Regions from separate parts of the Bacillus sp. NPDC094077 genome, predicted to be linked through region 3. Evidence: riboswitches for the same ligand, from Rfam matches in the RefSeq annotation. Region 3 holds a riboswitch; each other region holds the start of a gene.
What was found. Region 3 has a riboswitch for cyclic di-AMP ahead of ACQKNR_RS18540 (SipW-dependent-type signal peptide-containing protein). Riboswitches for the same ligand answer to the same signal wherever they lie in the genome.

Region 1: linked by a shared signal. The riboswitch ahead of kdpA (potassium-transporting ATPase subunit KdpA) and the one ahead of ACQKNR_RS18540 (SipW-dependent-type signal peptide-containing protein) in region 3 are both predicted to bind cyclic di-AMP.
Region 2: linked by a shared signal. The riboswitch ahead of ACQKNR_RS22665 (APC family permease) and the one ahead of ACQKNR_RS18540 (SipW-dependent-type signal peptide-containing protein) in region 3 are both predicted to bind cyclic di-AMP.

The regions. Positions count from the first base shown of each region.
Region 1 covers NZ_JBNNUF010000011.1:62,869-67,662, reverse strand. Annotated here, with positions in the region: gene ACQKNR_RS22280 (helix-turn-helix domain-containing protein) at 126-671, shown strand; gene kdpA (potassium-transporting ATPase subunit KdpA) at 737-2,404, opposite strand; cyclic di-AMP (ydaO/yuaA leader) riboswitch at 2,505-2,646, opposite strand; partial or broken gene ACQKNR_RS22270 (transposase) at 2,787-3,389, opposite strand; gene ACQKNR_RS22265 (SDR family oxidoreductase) at 3,516-4,268, opposite strand; partial or broken gene ACQKNR_RS22260 (IS6 family transposase) at 4,466-4,794, shown strand, end outside.
Region 2 covers NZ_JBNNUF010000011.1:151,951-156,744, forward strand. Annotated here, with positions in the region: gene ACQKNR_RS22650 (hypothetical protein) at 1-846, opposite strand, end outside; gene panE (2-dehydropantoate 2-reductase) at 1,022-1,966, shown strand; gene ACQKNR_RS22660 (hypothetical protein) at 2,029-2,157, opposite strand; cyclic di-AMP (ydaO/yuaA leader) riboswitch at 2,298-2,444, shown strand; gene ACQKNR_RS22665 (APC family permease) at 2,739-4,565, shown strand.
Region 3 covers NZ_JBNNUF010000007.1:231,183-235,976, forward strand. Annotated here, with positions in the region: gene kdpB (potassium-transporting ATPase subunit KdpB) at 1-1,397, opposite strand, end outside; gene kdpA (potassium-transporting ATPase subunit KdpA) at 1,411-3,078, opposite strand; gene kdpF (K(+)-transporting ATPase subunit F) at 3,098-3,178, opposite strand; gene ACQKNR_RS18540 (SipW-dependent-type signal peptide-containing protein) at 3,175-3,279, opposite strand; cyclic di-AMP (ydaO/yuaA leader) riboswitch at 3,379-3,524, opposite strand; gene ACQKNR_RS18545 (hypothetical protein) at 3,786-4,019, opposite strand; gene ACQKNR_RS18550 (hypothetical protein) at 4,033-4,419, opposite strand; cyclic di-AMP (ydaO/yuaA leader) riboswitch at 4,513-4,660, opposite strand.

The sequences.
Region 1 (4,794 bases), on a different contig from region 3:
ACGATTCAATAAATTATAATTAAATTAATTTAATTTTAATATAGTTTAACATAAAAAATAATTTTAGTTAATTTCAATTTAATTTTTTAAAATATAATTTAATAATTATTAAGGAGCTTTTAATTATGGAAAATATAGATATTGGTAAAAAGATTGAAAAACAAAGAAAAGAAAAAGGCTTAACTAGTAAAGAACTAGCAAAGATGGCCGATATTACACCATCTATGTTAAGTCAAATTGAGCGCGGGTCTGCTAACCCTTCTATTCAAACATTAAAAGTGCTCGCTAAAGCCCTTGATGTTCCAACATTTAGTTTTTTACTTGAAGAAACAAATACAGACGATTTAATCGTACGCTCTCATAAACGTAAAAAAATGATTATCGATAATTTATCGTATGAATTGTTATCACCTGATTTCACAGGAAATTTAGCAACAGCAATTATGACTGTTCCTCCAAATACTGCTTCATCAGAAAATGTCCTAGAGCATAAAGGAGAAGAATTAGCCTTCGTATTAGACGGAACAATTACATTATATTTAAATGAAGAAGAGTACATTTTAAAAACTGGTGATAGTGTAAAAATACCTGCTTATCTAAAACATAAATGGGTAAATCGTTTTGAGAAAAATGCGATTGTCTTATTTTCTGTTACTCCGCCGATTTTTTAATACATAAATAAAAACAGGTTAATCCTTATAAAATATGGATTAGCCTGTTTTATTCATTAAGAAAGTTAAATTATCGTTAAAAATTCAGCAATGGGGCCAAGTACAAGCACTGGTAAAAATGTTAATGCGCCTACTATACATATTGTCCCTAACAAAATGCCGCCAAATAAACGAGTATCCGTTTGAAAAGTTCCTATCGTTTCAGGAATAATCTTCTTCTTTTTAAGCCCTACTGCAACAGCAAGCATTGTAATGATTCCTAAATATCTGCTGATATACATTACAATACCCGTTGAAAGATTCCAAAACGGTGTATTATCTTTTAACCCTTCAAATCCAGATCCATTATTAACAGCTGACGACGTATATTCATATATTACTTGCGTTAAACCGTGAAAACCAGGACTGGAAATAGCGTCCGTTCCATGATAAGTAGAAAAAGCAATTGCCGCCACTCCAAGAATAAGTAATGGCTGAGATACAATCGTAATCGCAATTAACTTCATTTCTTTTCCTTCTAATTTTTTATTTAAAAACTCTGGTGTACGACCGACCATTAATCCTGCTAAAAACACAGCAATCATCGCATACATGATTACATTCATAAACCCAACTCCAATACCACCAAACACCGCTCCTAAAAGCATATTTACAAGCGGAACCATTCCTCCAATCGGCGTTAGCGTATCATGAGTCGTATTGACCCCACCAGTACCAGAAGCACTTGTTACATTCGCATAAAGTGCAGAAGAGATAATTCCAAGACGAGTTTCCTTCCCTTCCATATTCCCTTGTGAACTTTCTACTCCTAATTGACTTAACAGCGGATTCCCCTTTAATTCAGTCGTAACAAGAACCGAAAAACTAATTATAAAAAGAATAAGCATTGATATAAAAAGCATTCTTCCTTGCTTTCGATTACCGACCATTCTACCGTATACAAATGGAAATGCCATTGGAATTAGCATTTGTAATACCATCTGTAACACATTACTGACCATATTAGGATTTTCGAAAGGGTGTGCAGATACCGTTCCAAAAAAACCACCGCCGTTGTCCCCAAGTTCCTTAATAGATAATAAAGAAGCTACCGGCCCACGAGGTAGTTCTTGTATAGTTCCCTCAATCGTTTTCACGATTACTGTTGAATCTATCGTTTGAGGTACTCCTAATAATACAAATAACAATGATGTTATAAACGCAATCGGCAGAAGTACACGTGTAATAGATTGTACAAAATCAACAAAAAAGTTCCCAATTCTTTTCCCAGCTAATAGACGAATAAATGTAATACCAACTGCCAATGAAGTGGCAGGAGCAGCAAACATCATAAACGTTACACCTATCATTTGAGAAAAATAAGATAAGCTACTTTCTCCACCATAATGTTGTAAATTAGCATTCGTCATAAACGTAATCGCTGTATGAAAAGCTAAAGTAGGTTCTAAGCCCTCAAAATGATTAGGGTTTAACGGTAACATTCCTTGTAGCCTAAAAATAGCATATACGACTACAATAAAAGAAAAATTCGTCATTAATAAGCAAAAGACATATCTTTTACCACTTTGACTATGACCTTTAACCCCAGTCACTTTAAATAATATTGTTTCTATCGGTCCAAATACTTTTTGCAATAAATGATGCTTTTGAAAAGCGTTATATAAATAATCTCCCATAGGTTTTGCGATTAACACGAATAGACCAATTGTAATTAGACTTGTAAACCAGCTCATTCTTTTCTCCCTCTCTTTACGAATACATATTTTCATTTTTTGCTAATAAGAGAATAAAAAAAGAAAACACTAGGTTGCACCTAGTGTTTAATATACACAAGTCCCCCCTCTCAAAACGCTGACGAGGTTAGCTGTCGGATTCGGACCTTGAGAGTAGCCCTACCTATAAAAGGATTCACCCCTAGTGCCATATGCACAAATTTGGTTCCCCCGCTCCATAATGGATTAAGCGATACATATTCAGCTGTCAAATACAAATTGAGCTATTCTGACTGTTAATATACTCCTCTGAAATGTACTTGTAAAGAGAGAAATATAATTCTCTTTTTACAACAAACTATTACAAAATAACTACTAAAAATAACGATACACGGATGCTTGTCCATTGTATGCTGGTAATATAAACGTTGATTTCTGTTAATCGTTTGCTGTTTTCAAAGTATGTAACTCCTTTTTTCTTTTCAACATAAGTTTGCTGTTTTCTACGTTTATGAATTTGAGTTGATGTGGGTCTGTATATTACAACTCGCGAGGGTAATTTTTGTTTTCCAATATAGGCATTTCAAATTTCATAAGTTTCTCCTGGTTTTATCTGATGCATAATATCTTCAAGGTTAAGTAAAACATATAAAGATCGCTTTTTTACTGTTCCATCCCGAAAGAATTCTGGAGATTCATTCTTCACGTATACTCTATTATTCAACTTCAGCCGTGAAACATTGAATACACCTCGTTGATCCATCTGGTCTAAATCTTTTAGAGAAAAGCACCCTAAATCTCGAATACATAAATCTCCTGGGCGTAAGATATCTAAACACTCTGTACCAAAGGTTTTACCATTATTTTTACCTGGTTTCATTTGAAAATTAAGAAATTTCCCACTATGCAAATCATACTCTAGCTGAATCTTAATACCAGCTGTGTATGCACATCCTCCTGAACCAGGATAAATAGGAGCCAAATGATTGGGGACCTGAAAAAAGGACAACACTTCATCGTCAGGTGAAGTTTATACATAATCTGTTTGGAATTGCATAATAATTTGTAATCACATAGACTGTGTAGGGCTTTATAACTCTATTAAATGATTTTTTCACCAGAACTATTTTTATTATGCAAGACCACCATTTGAAAATATAACTTGTCCATTAATCCAGCGTCCTGAAGTTACTAAAAACATTACTGTATCGGCAATGTCTTCTGGTGTACCCAGACGTTCAAGTGGTGCTGCTTTAGAAAGATTATTTATTGTTTGCTCATCTTTTCCATCCAAGAATAATGGTGTTGCAGTTGGACCTGGAGCCACCACATTAACTGTGATATCTTTACCACGCAATTCGCGAGCCAATACCATTGTCACTGATTCAACCGCTGCTTTACTTGCAACGTAAGCACCATATGTTAGGAATTTTGTACGAGTAACAGAAGTAGAAAAATTGATAATTGCACCATCTTTGCGGACACGGCGCGCCGCTTGTTGTGAAATCACAAAAGCTCCCCGAATGTTTGTACGGTACATTTTATCTAAATCAGCTAAGTTCATATCTGCGATAGAGCTAAGTAACATAATACCTGCTGTATTGATTACGACATCAATACCACCCCATTTTTCTTCAACTATATTGAAAACTTCTTGCATAATTTTTTCATCTGCAACATCTCCACCAATACTAATTGCTTTTCCGCCTTGCTTTATAATATCATTCACTATAGTATCCGCTTTAAGCTTATTTCCAGAATAATGCACAGCTACAGCAAATCCATTTTTGACTAATTTTTTTACTATGGCGTGTCCAATGCCACCAGAACCTCCTATAACAAGTGCAACACGCAAAGCTTGTGTTTCAGTAAATGTTTTTATCATAATAACTCTCCTTTGTTATTATAGTGTTGAGTAACACAGACTTGTTTACCTTCTCCTTTAACAAAAACTGCAGAATTACCACTGGTGTTTTAATAATTGGTTTTGTTGTAAAGCTTTCTAAGTAAGACTACACCTTAGAAAAAGGATAAGGAGAATCATAAATGTGATATTTTAAAGGGAAACTATTCAAAAAGGACATTATTTTGGTAGCCATTGGCTACTACTGTCGTTTTCTTTAAGCTATTGTGATGTATCTGAGATTCTACAAAAACGAGGAGTTTCCGTTCACCCTACAACAATCATGCTTCGGGTGGATTAATCTAGAATTTTGATTTATCAAATTTGGAAAGAGAAAAACAAAGCTGCAAACTATGCTTGGCATTTAGGTGAGACGTACAGCAAAATTAAAGGGGGGCTATCTTTATCGTACAATTGATGGAGATGGGTATACTTTAATCTCCAACTTTGTAGAACACGCGATTATCACAACATACAAGAATCCGGACTTACTTTGAACGTTCAAATA
Region 2 (4,794 bases), on a different contig from region 3:
AATGTGTTCTTCCATTATGAAATAGCGGTTAGGAGCCCATCTTTGGTAAGAATGATTTGCTAAATAATCGTGAATATAAGGAATATTATTTGCGCTAATATACGGTTTACCATCGTCTGTTAATCCGGAAAGACTGGAAGTACGATATATATCGACTACATGAAGGTCTGACTCTTTCTTTATGGATAATAAAGTTTGTACATACATTCGTTGGTCTTCAAAGAATGGGAATGTTTGAAAGTAAGAACTCCGCAATCTCTTTTTCTCAAAGAAATCTGTTAAGCCATGAAATAAATCACCAAATATAAGTTTTTCCACTTGTGAATATTTTTTTCCATCACATTCAATACAAATAGTCTCAGTTGTATCATTTCTAGTTTCAAGTACACGGAAGCGGGCAGCGAATTCGATTGCTTCTGATAATGTCATGTTTGGAGCGGTTTTTACTTCTGTTCGAATTGTTAAGAAGCCAAGCTCATAAGGACAAAGTGTTACATCAATTGAGTGTACGGTGAATGGGACTGAAATAAGGTTTGTTGTTAAATATCCATTTAAGTTAAGGTCTTTAGAATAACGTTGCAATCCTTTTTGATATTCTGAATGAGGAAAAAGAATTTTATTTGTAAATGAAAGATAGTACGCTTCCATATTTTGATGTGAAACTTTAAACTGCCCATAATATGTATTTTCATCATCGAGATGATCGAGTCGAAAAGGACGAAAATTATTTTTTTGTAAGAAAGGGAACATATTTTGTTCATATCCACTTTTAAACGAAAATGGGAAAATAAATTGAAATATAGCTGTTGTTACATCTTTTTCCTCTATTGATTGTATTGCCTCCATTTACATTGTTTCCTTTCCATTTAAGCTATAGAAACAACATGCCCAATTTTTCTTGAAAATAACCTCTCATTTTCAGTAGATTAGGAATGAAAATTCAGCTAATTAAGTAGGGGACATGTATAATATTATGTATACTAAAACTAGTATAATTATGTTATGAAAAGGGGGATATAGTATGCGTATTTTAGTGTTAGGGGCTGGGGGCGTTGGCGGATTTTTTGGTGGTCGATTAGTAGAAAAGGGAGAGGATGTTACATTTCTCGTCCGCAGTAAAAGAAAACAGCAATTAGAGGAAAAAGGACTTATTATTCGTAGTGTTAGCGGGGATTTTTCATTTCAACCGAAATTAATAACGAAAGAAGATCGTACTGCTCCATTTGATGTGATTTTATTTTCAACAAAGGCGTATCATTTAAACGACGCAATTGAAGATTTAAAGCCATTTGTAGATGAAAATACTGTGATAATCCCATTATTAAATGGTATCGCTCATTTATCGCTATTACAAAAGGAATTCGGTGAAGAAAAAGTAATTGGCGGTTTATGCTTTATCGAGACGACGTTAAATGATCAAGGAGAAATTGTACAAACTAGTACTGCCAACAGACTTGTATTCGGGGAAATAAAGCCCCAAGATTCAGCGAGAATAAAGCGTATTTCTAAAGTTTTTGCAGGTACGAAAGCCAGTTTTATTTTAAGTGAAAATATTACGCAAGATATGTGGCATAAATATTTATTTATTACTGTAATGTCAGGTGTGACAACATTAATGCGTGCACCGATAGGACCGATTCGTGAAAGTGATGGAGGTCGAGAATTTATCCGGAATTTATTTGCAGAATCTGTGCAAATCATGAAAGCTATGAAGGCACCAGTTAAGGATAATATTATTGAGGAACATATGAAAACGATTGATAAAATTTCGTATGATATGAAGTCATCGATGCAGCGTGATATGGAAAAAGGTTCGTTTATTGAAGGGAAGCACTTGCAAGGATACTTATTGGATTTAGCAGAGCAATTTTCTATAGAAGCACCATTATTAGGAGCGGTATATCAAAACTTGAAGGTATATGAAGAAATGGCCTTTAACAAATCTGTAATAGAATTAGATGTATGAAAAAATAAAAAAGATAGCAATATATAAGTGTATTGCTATCTTTTTTATTTGTGTATGACAAATTATTTGTTTCTTTTAACTCTTTCTGTCAAATTTATTTCCTCTTCACGTTTACCATATAGCTGATTAATTTCATTTGCTACTACATCTAAATATGAGTCGGAAAAAAGTGGCTTCTTTTTTTTAGACATATGGGTCTCCTTTGTGGATTTTTTAGTATTCATTATGTATATTTATTGGCGGATTATGCGCAATCATTTTAAATTTTTTCTTTTTCAAAATTTTTGTTTACTTTTTGAAAATAAAGGAGTATTATAATCCACAGTTTCAATTTTCTAAATCGCTGAAACCGCATGGTGCGGGGGACCCGTTTTAATGGATTAGTGCATAATCAAATGGGGTGAATCCTTGAAAAAGGTAGGGCTACTCATAGGCCCGAATCCGACAGCTAACCTCGTAAGCGTTATATTGAGAAGGAAGGTGGAGCTTGTGCGACAAAAAAAATAATGTCTACAAGTCTATTTCTTGATGGCTTGTAGACATTTTTTGTTTTCTGAAGAAATAGTTTATCCCGCTTTAACGGGCAATAAGACTCCCACCTCAAAATTCGGCGGATGCGCGGAAGTTAGGTGGGAGATCAACTGCCCGTAAAAGCTTGATTGGTTCAACTAATAATCCGTGGGGGATAACCCTTCCCCACGGATTAAAGTTTCACTTTATTAGCTGTAACTAGTAGAAAAGTTCGTACAAAATTATTGGAGAGTGGACAGCAGTGGTTTCATCTATCAAAAAATTTTTAATTGGAAGGCCGTTAAAATCAACTGAGTTAGGAGAACAAAAACTCAATAAAACGAAAGCGTTAGCTATTTTATCTTCTGATGCTTTATCATCAGTTGCTTACGGTCCAGAGCAAATTTTAATTGCTTTAACAGGTCTTGGAGCAATAGCTTATTGGTATTCCATTCCGATAGCTGTTGGAGTATTGGTATTATTGACAGCTCTTATTTTATCTTATCGTCAAATTATTTTCGCTTATCCTCATGGCGGGGGCGCATATGTTGTATCAAAAGAAAATTTAGGGATGAATCCAGGTTTAATAGCAGGAGGATCTTTATTAGTCGATTATATTTTAACTGTTGCAGTAAGTGTGTCTGCAGGTACAGATGCGATTACGTCTGCTTTTCCTAGCTTACATGCGCATAATGTAATCATTGCGGTTATATTTGTTATATTGATTACTATTTTAAATTTAAGAGGGGTAACGGAATCAGCTTCCATTTTAGCATATCCTGTTTATTTATTTGTTCTAGCACTATTTATATTAATTGGTGTAGGGATATACAATATTTTAACTGGTCACGTTTCACCGACTTTACATTCGCCAATTGGAACACCAGTTGCCGGAATTAGCCTATTTTTACTGTTACGAGCGTTTGCATCAGGAAGTTCTGCTTTAACAGGTGTTGAAGCAATCTCTAATGCAATCCCGAATTTTAAAGATCCTTCTCCTAACAATGCGGCAAAAACATTGCTTGCGATGGGGGCTTTACTTGCCGTTTTATTTTCGGGAATCGTCTTTTTAGCTTACTATTATGGCATTACTCCAAGTAAACAAGTAACGGTTGTTTCACAAATCGCTGAACAAACATTTGGACGTAATTTTATGTACTTTTTCATACAAGGTACAACAGCTTTAATATTAATTCTTGCTGCTAATACAGGATATTCTGCATTTCCATTATTGGCGGTTAATCTTGCGAAAGATAAGTTCATACCAAGAATGTTTACGATTAGAGGAGACCGTCTAGGGTATTCAAACGGTATTATTATACTTGGGATTGCTTCGATTATTTTAATTGTAGCTTTCCAAGGGAAAACAGAACACTTGATTCCGTTATATGCGGTAGGGGTATTTATTCCGTTTACACTTTCTCAAACTGGAATGGTACTAAAATGGCTTCGTGAAAAGCCTGAAGGATGGATGTTACGATTAACGATTAATTTAATTGGTGCAGTTATTAGTTTTATCGTTATGAGTATGTTCTTTTTAACTAAATTCGCGCAAGTTTGGTCAATCCTTATTTTCTTACCTGCAATCATCTTCTTGTTTCATCGAATTAAGAAGCATTACGATGCAGTTGGCGATCAATTGAGTTTAAAAACTTGTGAGCCGCTTATTCCGATTGAGGGGAATGTAATTGTTGTCCCTGTAGCTGGTATGACTCATGTAGTAGAAAATTCATTGAATTATGCTAAAGCTCTTTCACCAGATCAAGTAATTGCTGTATATGTTGCTTTTGATAGAGAAGAGGAAAAGGTATTTGAAGAGAAGTGGAAGAAGTGGCAACCTGACGTAAGGCTTGTTACATTGCACTCTCATTATAGAAGTATCATTCAGCCATTAACAAAGTTTATTGATACAGTGCAGTATAAAGCAAGTGAATCAAATTACAGAGTTACGGTCGTTATACCACAGTTTATTCCGAAAAAGGGTTGGCATAACATTCTTCATAATCAGTCTAGCTTATTAATTCGTGCGTATTTACTGTATCGAAGAAATGTTGTAATTACGACAGTACCATATCATTTGAAAAAATAGAAAAATTAATGTTAAGGATAGCTTCACTTTAGTGAAGCTATCTTTTTGTATGTATATGCTATGCATAATTGCATATAGGCTTAAAAGATATATTAATATAATTTTATCGGTTATGAGTAAATAGTGTTTTCTGTTGTGGTATATAGATAATCTAATCGGGAAAGTGAATCGAATTTTATTTTGGAATAAGGACATGAAAGCTTGAAAATAAAGGGAATGAAAATACTTC
Region 3 (4,794 bases):
TTTACTGTATCCTTTAAATAAATTAAACCGTAAATACGATCATCTACTGCAACTACAAGTGGTGTCCCGCCCTCTTTCGAAATTAAATCTGCTTTTTGATTTACATCTTTCGGAATCGTTCCGCCTTGTGATTGAACCCATTCAATAACAGCACCGACAGCACCTTTTCTCACTTTCGTTCCGTCCTGTAAATCGACACCACTCATTCTCGTTTCTGCTTTAAACGGAACAAACTCACCTTGTTCTGCAAGTTCTCGATTATATGATATAGCTTTCGTTTGCACATATTCTATAACAGATCGACCTTCTGGCGTTTCATCTAAAACGGAGCTCATTGCAGCCCATTTTCCAACTTGCTCAATCGTTTCATTTCCTACAGGTAATAGTGTATGAGCCATTCGGTTCCCGAAAGTAATTGTACCTGTTTTATCTAAAATAATTGTATTAATATCGCCCGCAGCTTCTACTGCTTTTCCTGACATCGCTAGCACATTAAACTTTGTCACGCGGTCCATCCCAGCAATACCAATCGCTGATAATAACCCACCAATTGTCGTTGGAATTAAACAAACTAACAACGCTACAAGTACAGCTGTATCAATTTGAAACCCTAAATAATTTGTAAAAATCGGCAACGTCACAACAACGATTAAGAAAATAAGCGTTAAGCTCGTTAACACTGTATTTAAAGCAATCTCATTCGGCGTTTTTTGACGAGCAGCCCCTTCTACTAAAGAAATCATTTTATCAATAAATGATTCACCTGGATTACTTGTAATCACAATGGTAATCTCATCACTTACGACCATCGTACCGCCTGTTACGGAACAAAAATCACCGCCCGCTTCTTTAATAACAGGAGCTGATTCCCCTGTTATTGCTGATTCATCTACAGACGCTAATCCTTTAATAACTTCACCATCATTCGGAATCATTTCTCCTTGTTTTACAATAACAACGTCACCTTTTCTCAGATCGGTTGCTGAAACTTGGACAATGTCTCCATTTTCTTTTACAACATTTGCAAACACATCTTTTTTCGATTGTTTTAAAGAGTCAGCTTGCGCTTTACCACGCCCTTCAGCTAATGCTTCTGCAAAATTAGCGAATAAAACTGTAAATAATAGAATAAGAGAAACTGTTATATTAAACCATCCTGGTACGCTACTAGAACTACTTGGAAGAAAGGCTAAAATGAACGTAATGATAAATCCAATTTCTACAATGAACATAATAGGATTCTTTAACATTACTTTCGGATTCAATTTTGCAAAGGATTGTTTCATCGCATGCGTCACGATATCACGATCCAACGTTTTTGCTTGTCTAACCTCATCTTCTACAGCATGTATTGTTGACTCTTTCACTCTTTTTTCTTTTACTACTACCGGTCTCATCATGTACCCTCCATTACTTCAATGTAAGAAATTCTGCAATTGGGCCTAATACTAACATCGGAAAGAATGTTAACGCACCGACAATTACAATTGTTCCGATGAAGATGCCACCAAATAAACTATTATCAGTACGGAATGTTCCGACTGTTTCTGGCACTACCGTTTTTTCTTTTAGCGAAGCTGCAACAGCTAACATTGTAATTAAGCTAAAATAACGCCCTAAAAACATAACTAAACCAGTCGTTATATTCCAAAACGGTGTATTATCTCCTAACCCTTCAAATCCCGATCCGTTATTCGCTGCTGACGATGTATACTCATATACAACTTGCGTTAAACCGTGGAAACCTGAATGAGAAATGGCATCCGTTCCTAAATTTGTTGAAAGAGCTAATGCTGAAAATCCTAAAATAAGCAATGGATGAAATAAAATCGTTACCGCAATCAATTTCATTTCCTTACCTTCAATTTTCTTACCTAAAAACTCTGGCGTTCTTCCGACCATTAATCCGGATATAAAGACTGCAATAATTGCATACATAATAATGTTAATAAAGCCCGCTCCAACGCCGCCATATACTGTATTTAGCATCATATTTACGAGTGGAACTAGACCACCAATTGGTGTTAACGTATCATGCATCGTATCAACCGCTCCTGTTTCAGCAGCTGTCGTTACTGTTGCGTATAGTGAAGAAAATACTGTTCCGAATCGTACTTCTTTTCCTTCAGTGCTTCCCTGCACATGCTGGATACCCATTTCGTTTAATGCTGGATTTCCATGCAATTCGGATGTCGTAATCGTTATAAATCCTAGTAAGAACACCATAAATAGTGATACGAAAAGGATACGACCTTGTTTTTTATTTCCTACCATTCGTCCGTACGTAAATGGAAGTGCAGTTGGCAATAACATCATAAGCATCATTTGTAAAATATTACTCATTTGCCCTGGATTTTCAAAAGGATGTGTAGAGTTTGCTCCGAAAAATCCTCCGCCGTTATTTCCAAGTTCCTTAATGGAAACGAATGATGCAACTGGACCACGTAAAATACTTTGTTTTGCCCCATCAATCGTTTGTGCTGTAACCGCCCCATCTAACGTTTGTGGTACGCCAAGTGCGACAAAGACTAACGCTGCTATAAATGCGATAGGAAGAAATACTCTCGTTAACGCTCTCGTAAAATCAACGAAAAAGTTACCGAGTTCTTTTCCAGCAAGTCCTCTTATAAAAGCCATAACAATCGCTAACGTCGTTGCTGGTGCCGCAAACATTAAAAATGTAATTCCAATTAATTGTGATAAATAAGATAAACCATTTTCACCGCTGTAATGCTGTAAGTTTGTATCAGCCATAAAACTAATTGCTGTATTAAAAGCGAGCGTAGGCTCCATTCCTTCAATATGTGCTGGATTTAATGGCAATACACCTTGTAATCTGAAAATGAAATATACAACGACAATCATAAATCCATTGAGTAGAACTAATGATAATGCGTACTGTTTCCACGTTTGATCGTATCCTTTTACGCCTGTAATTTTAAAAATAAGTTTTTCAAAAGGCCCGAATACTTTATCTAGCGTTTTGCTACCTTGAAAGGCTTTCTCTAAATAAATCCCCGTTGGCTTTGCTACTAGAATAAACAACAGCATTGTAACGACAACTGCAACCCAAATCATAATCAATGATTCCCCCTAATTAAAACTTCTCTGGATTTAATAATGCATACACTAAATAAACCGTAATTGCTGCAACAATAACCGATAAGACAATCATCATGATTGCTTCCCTTCTTTCACAACTTTATCTGACCAACTTGCCAGACTTGCCATCGATGCAACTAATACAACAAATATCCCGATCATTACAACATCCAACATAGCTATCCCTCACTTTCTTTTGTTAAAATTTACCATTAAAATATTAAAAAAGAACACTGAGCTCTACTCAGTGTTCAAAAAATGAACAACAAAAAGTAAACCTCCTCTCTAAACGCTTACGAGGTTAGCTGTCGGATTCGGGCCTAAAGAGTAGCCCTACTTTCAGAACTGAAAGATTCACCCCAAGTGACGATGCACAAAATTGGTTCCCCCGCTCCATCTCTGGAACTCAGCGATTTTAGGTTTTTTTGGAAATTTTATGAATGATTTATGAGAGTAAATATACTCCTCAAAATTTAACTTGTAAAGAGGTAAATTAATTTAAATAAGAAAATATTTTATCATTTAAACGCTTACATTATATATTTTTTATATCTTTTCATCTGTTTTCTTATCTTTTCTTTTTTTTTCATAGAAATGCCCTTTTAAAATATGAAAAAAGAGCGAATGTATATAAGTACCCACCTTAGGTGCACTTAACATTCGCTCTCCTTTTCGTTCAAAATTTATTCACCTCGTAAAAAAGCACGTAAATTTCTTCCACGAATATAAACTTGTGCTAATTCTACATGCAATTGTTCATACTCGGTAATATCCGACTCTAAATACAAAGCATCTTTTGATGGTAATAAAATATATGGTTTCGGAAAAATAGGATCGATCTGGGTCAATTCTTGAACCCTCTCTATCGATACCGCCCAACGATTTGCTATATCTCCAAGTAGTAGTACCTTCATCATTTCTTCCCCCGCCCTATTCAAAAAATAAAAAAGAAATATTATCACAGTTCGTAAACACGACAAACTTAGCTCCAATTGTTTCATAGAGCCTCGCTGGATAACGTTTATTCCTTGTAACAACAGTAATAGGCGCTTGAAAAGAAAAGTGAATGTGTTCTGTGAAGAAGCTAACTATTGGAAGCTCATCTCCTAGTAAAATCACCTTCTTAATACGTGTGCAAATACTAGTAAAATCCTGCTTTCGATTACAACTATAAGCCGCCTCAAATCCATAATCCCTAACTTCAGCTGCGATCTCTTCATTTGCTGTAAAAATAATTAACTCATGCTGAAATGCTACTAACTCTCTTAAACTCTTTATCTTGTTTTCTTCTCCAACACAAATAAGTGTTAGTTCCATGTACCTCATCCTCCTTAGCATAAAAGAACTCAAACGTAGATTGATATTCCCCTATACTAATCAGACCGATGAAGTGATGTATCCATCATGGCACCGTCCTCTCTCAAGACGCTTACGAAGTTAGCTGTCGGATTCGGACTTTGAGAGTAGCCCTACTTTCAAAACTGAAAGATTCACCCCTAGTGACGACGCACAATTTGGTTCCCCCGCTCCATAAATTTGGACTCAGCGTTTACAAAAAAATGTATTCTGGCTGATATATTACTCCTGCATTTGGAAAAAGTAAACAAAAAAAAGCTCCTCAAAATGAAGTTTTTTTTTGTTAAACATTATAAATCTTTACACTCAAGAGGAATTTTCATTAGTCGTATTGTA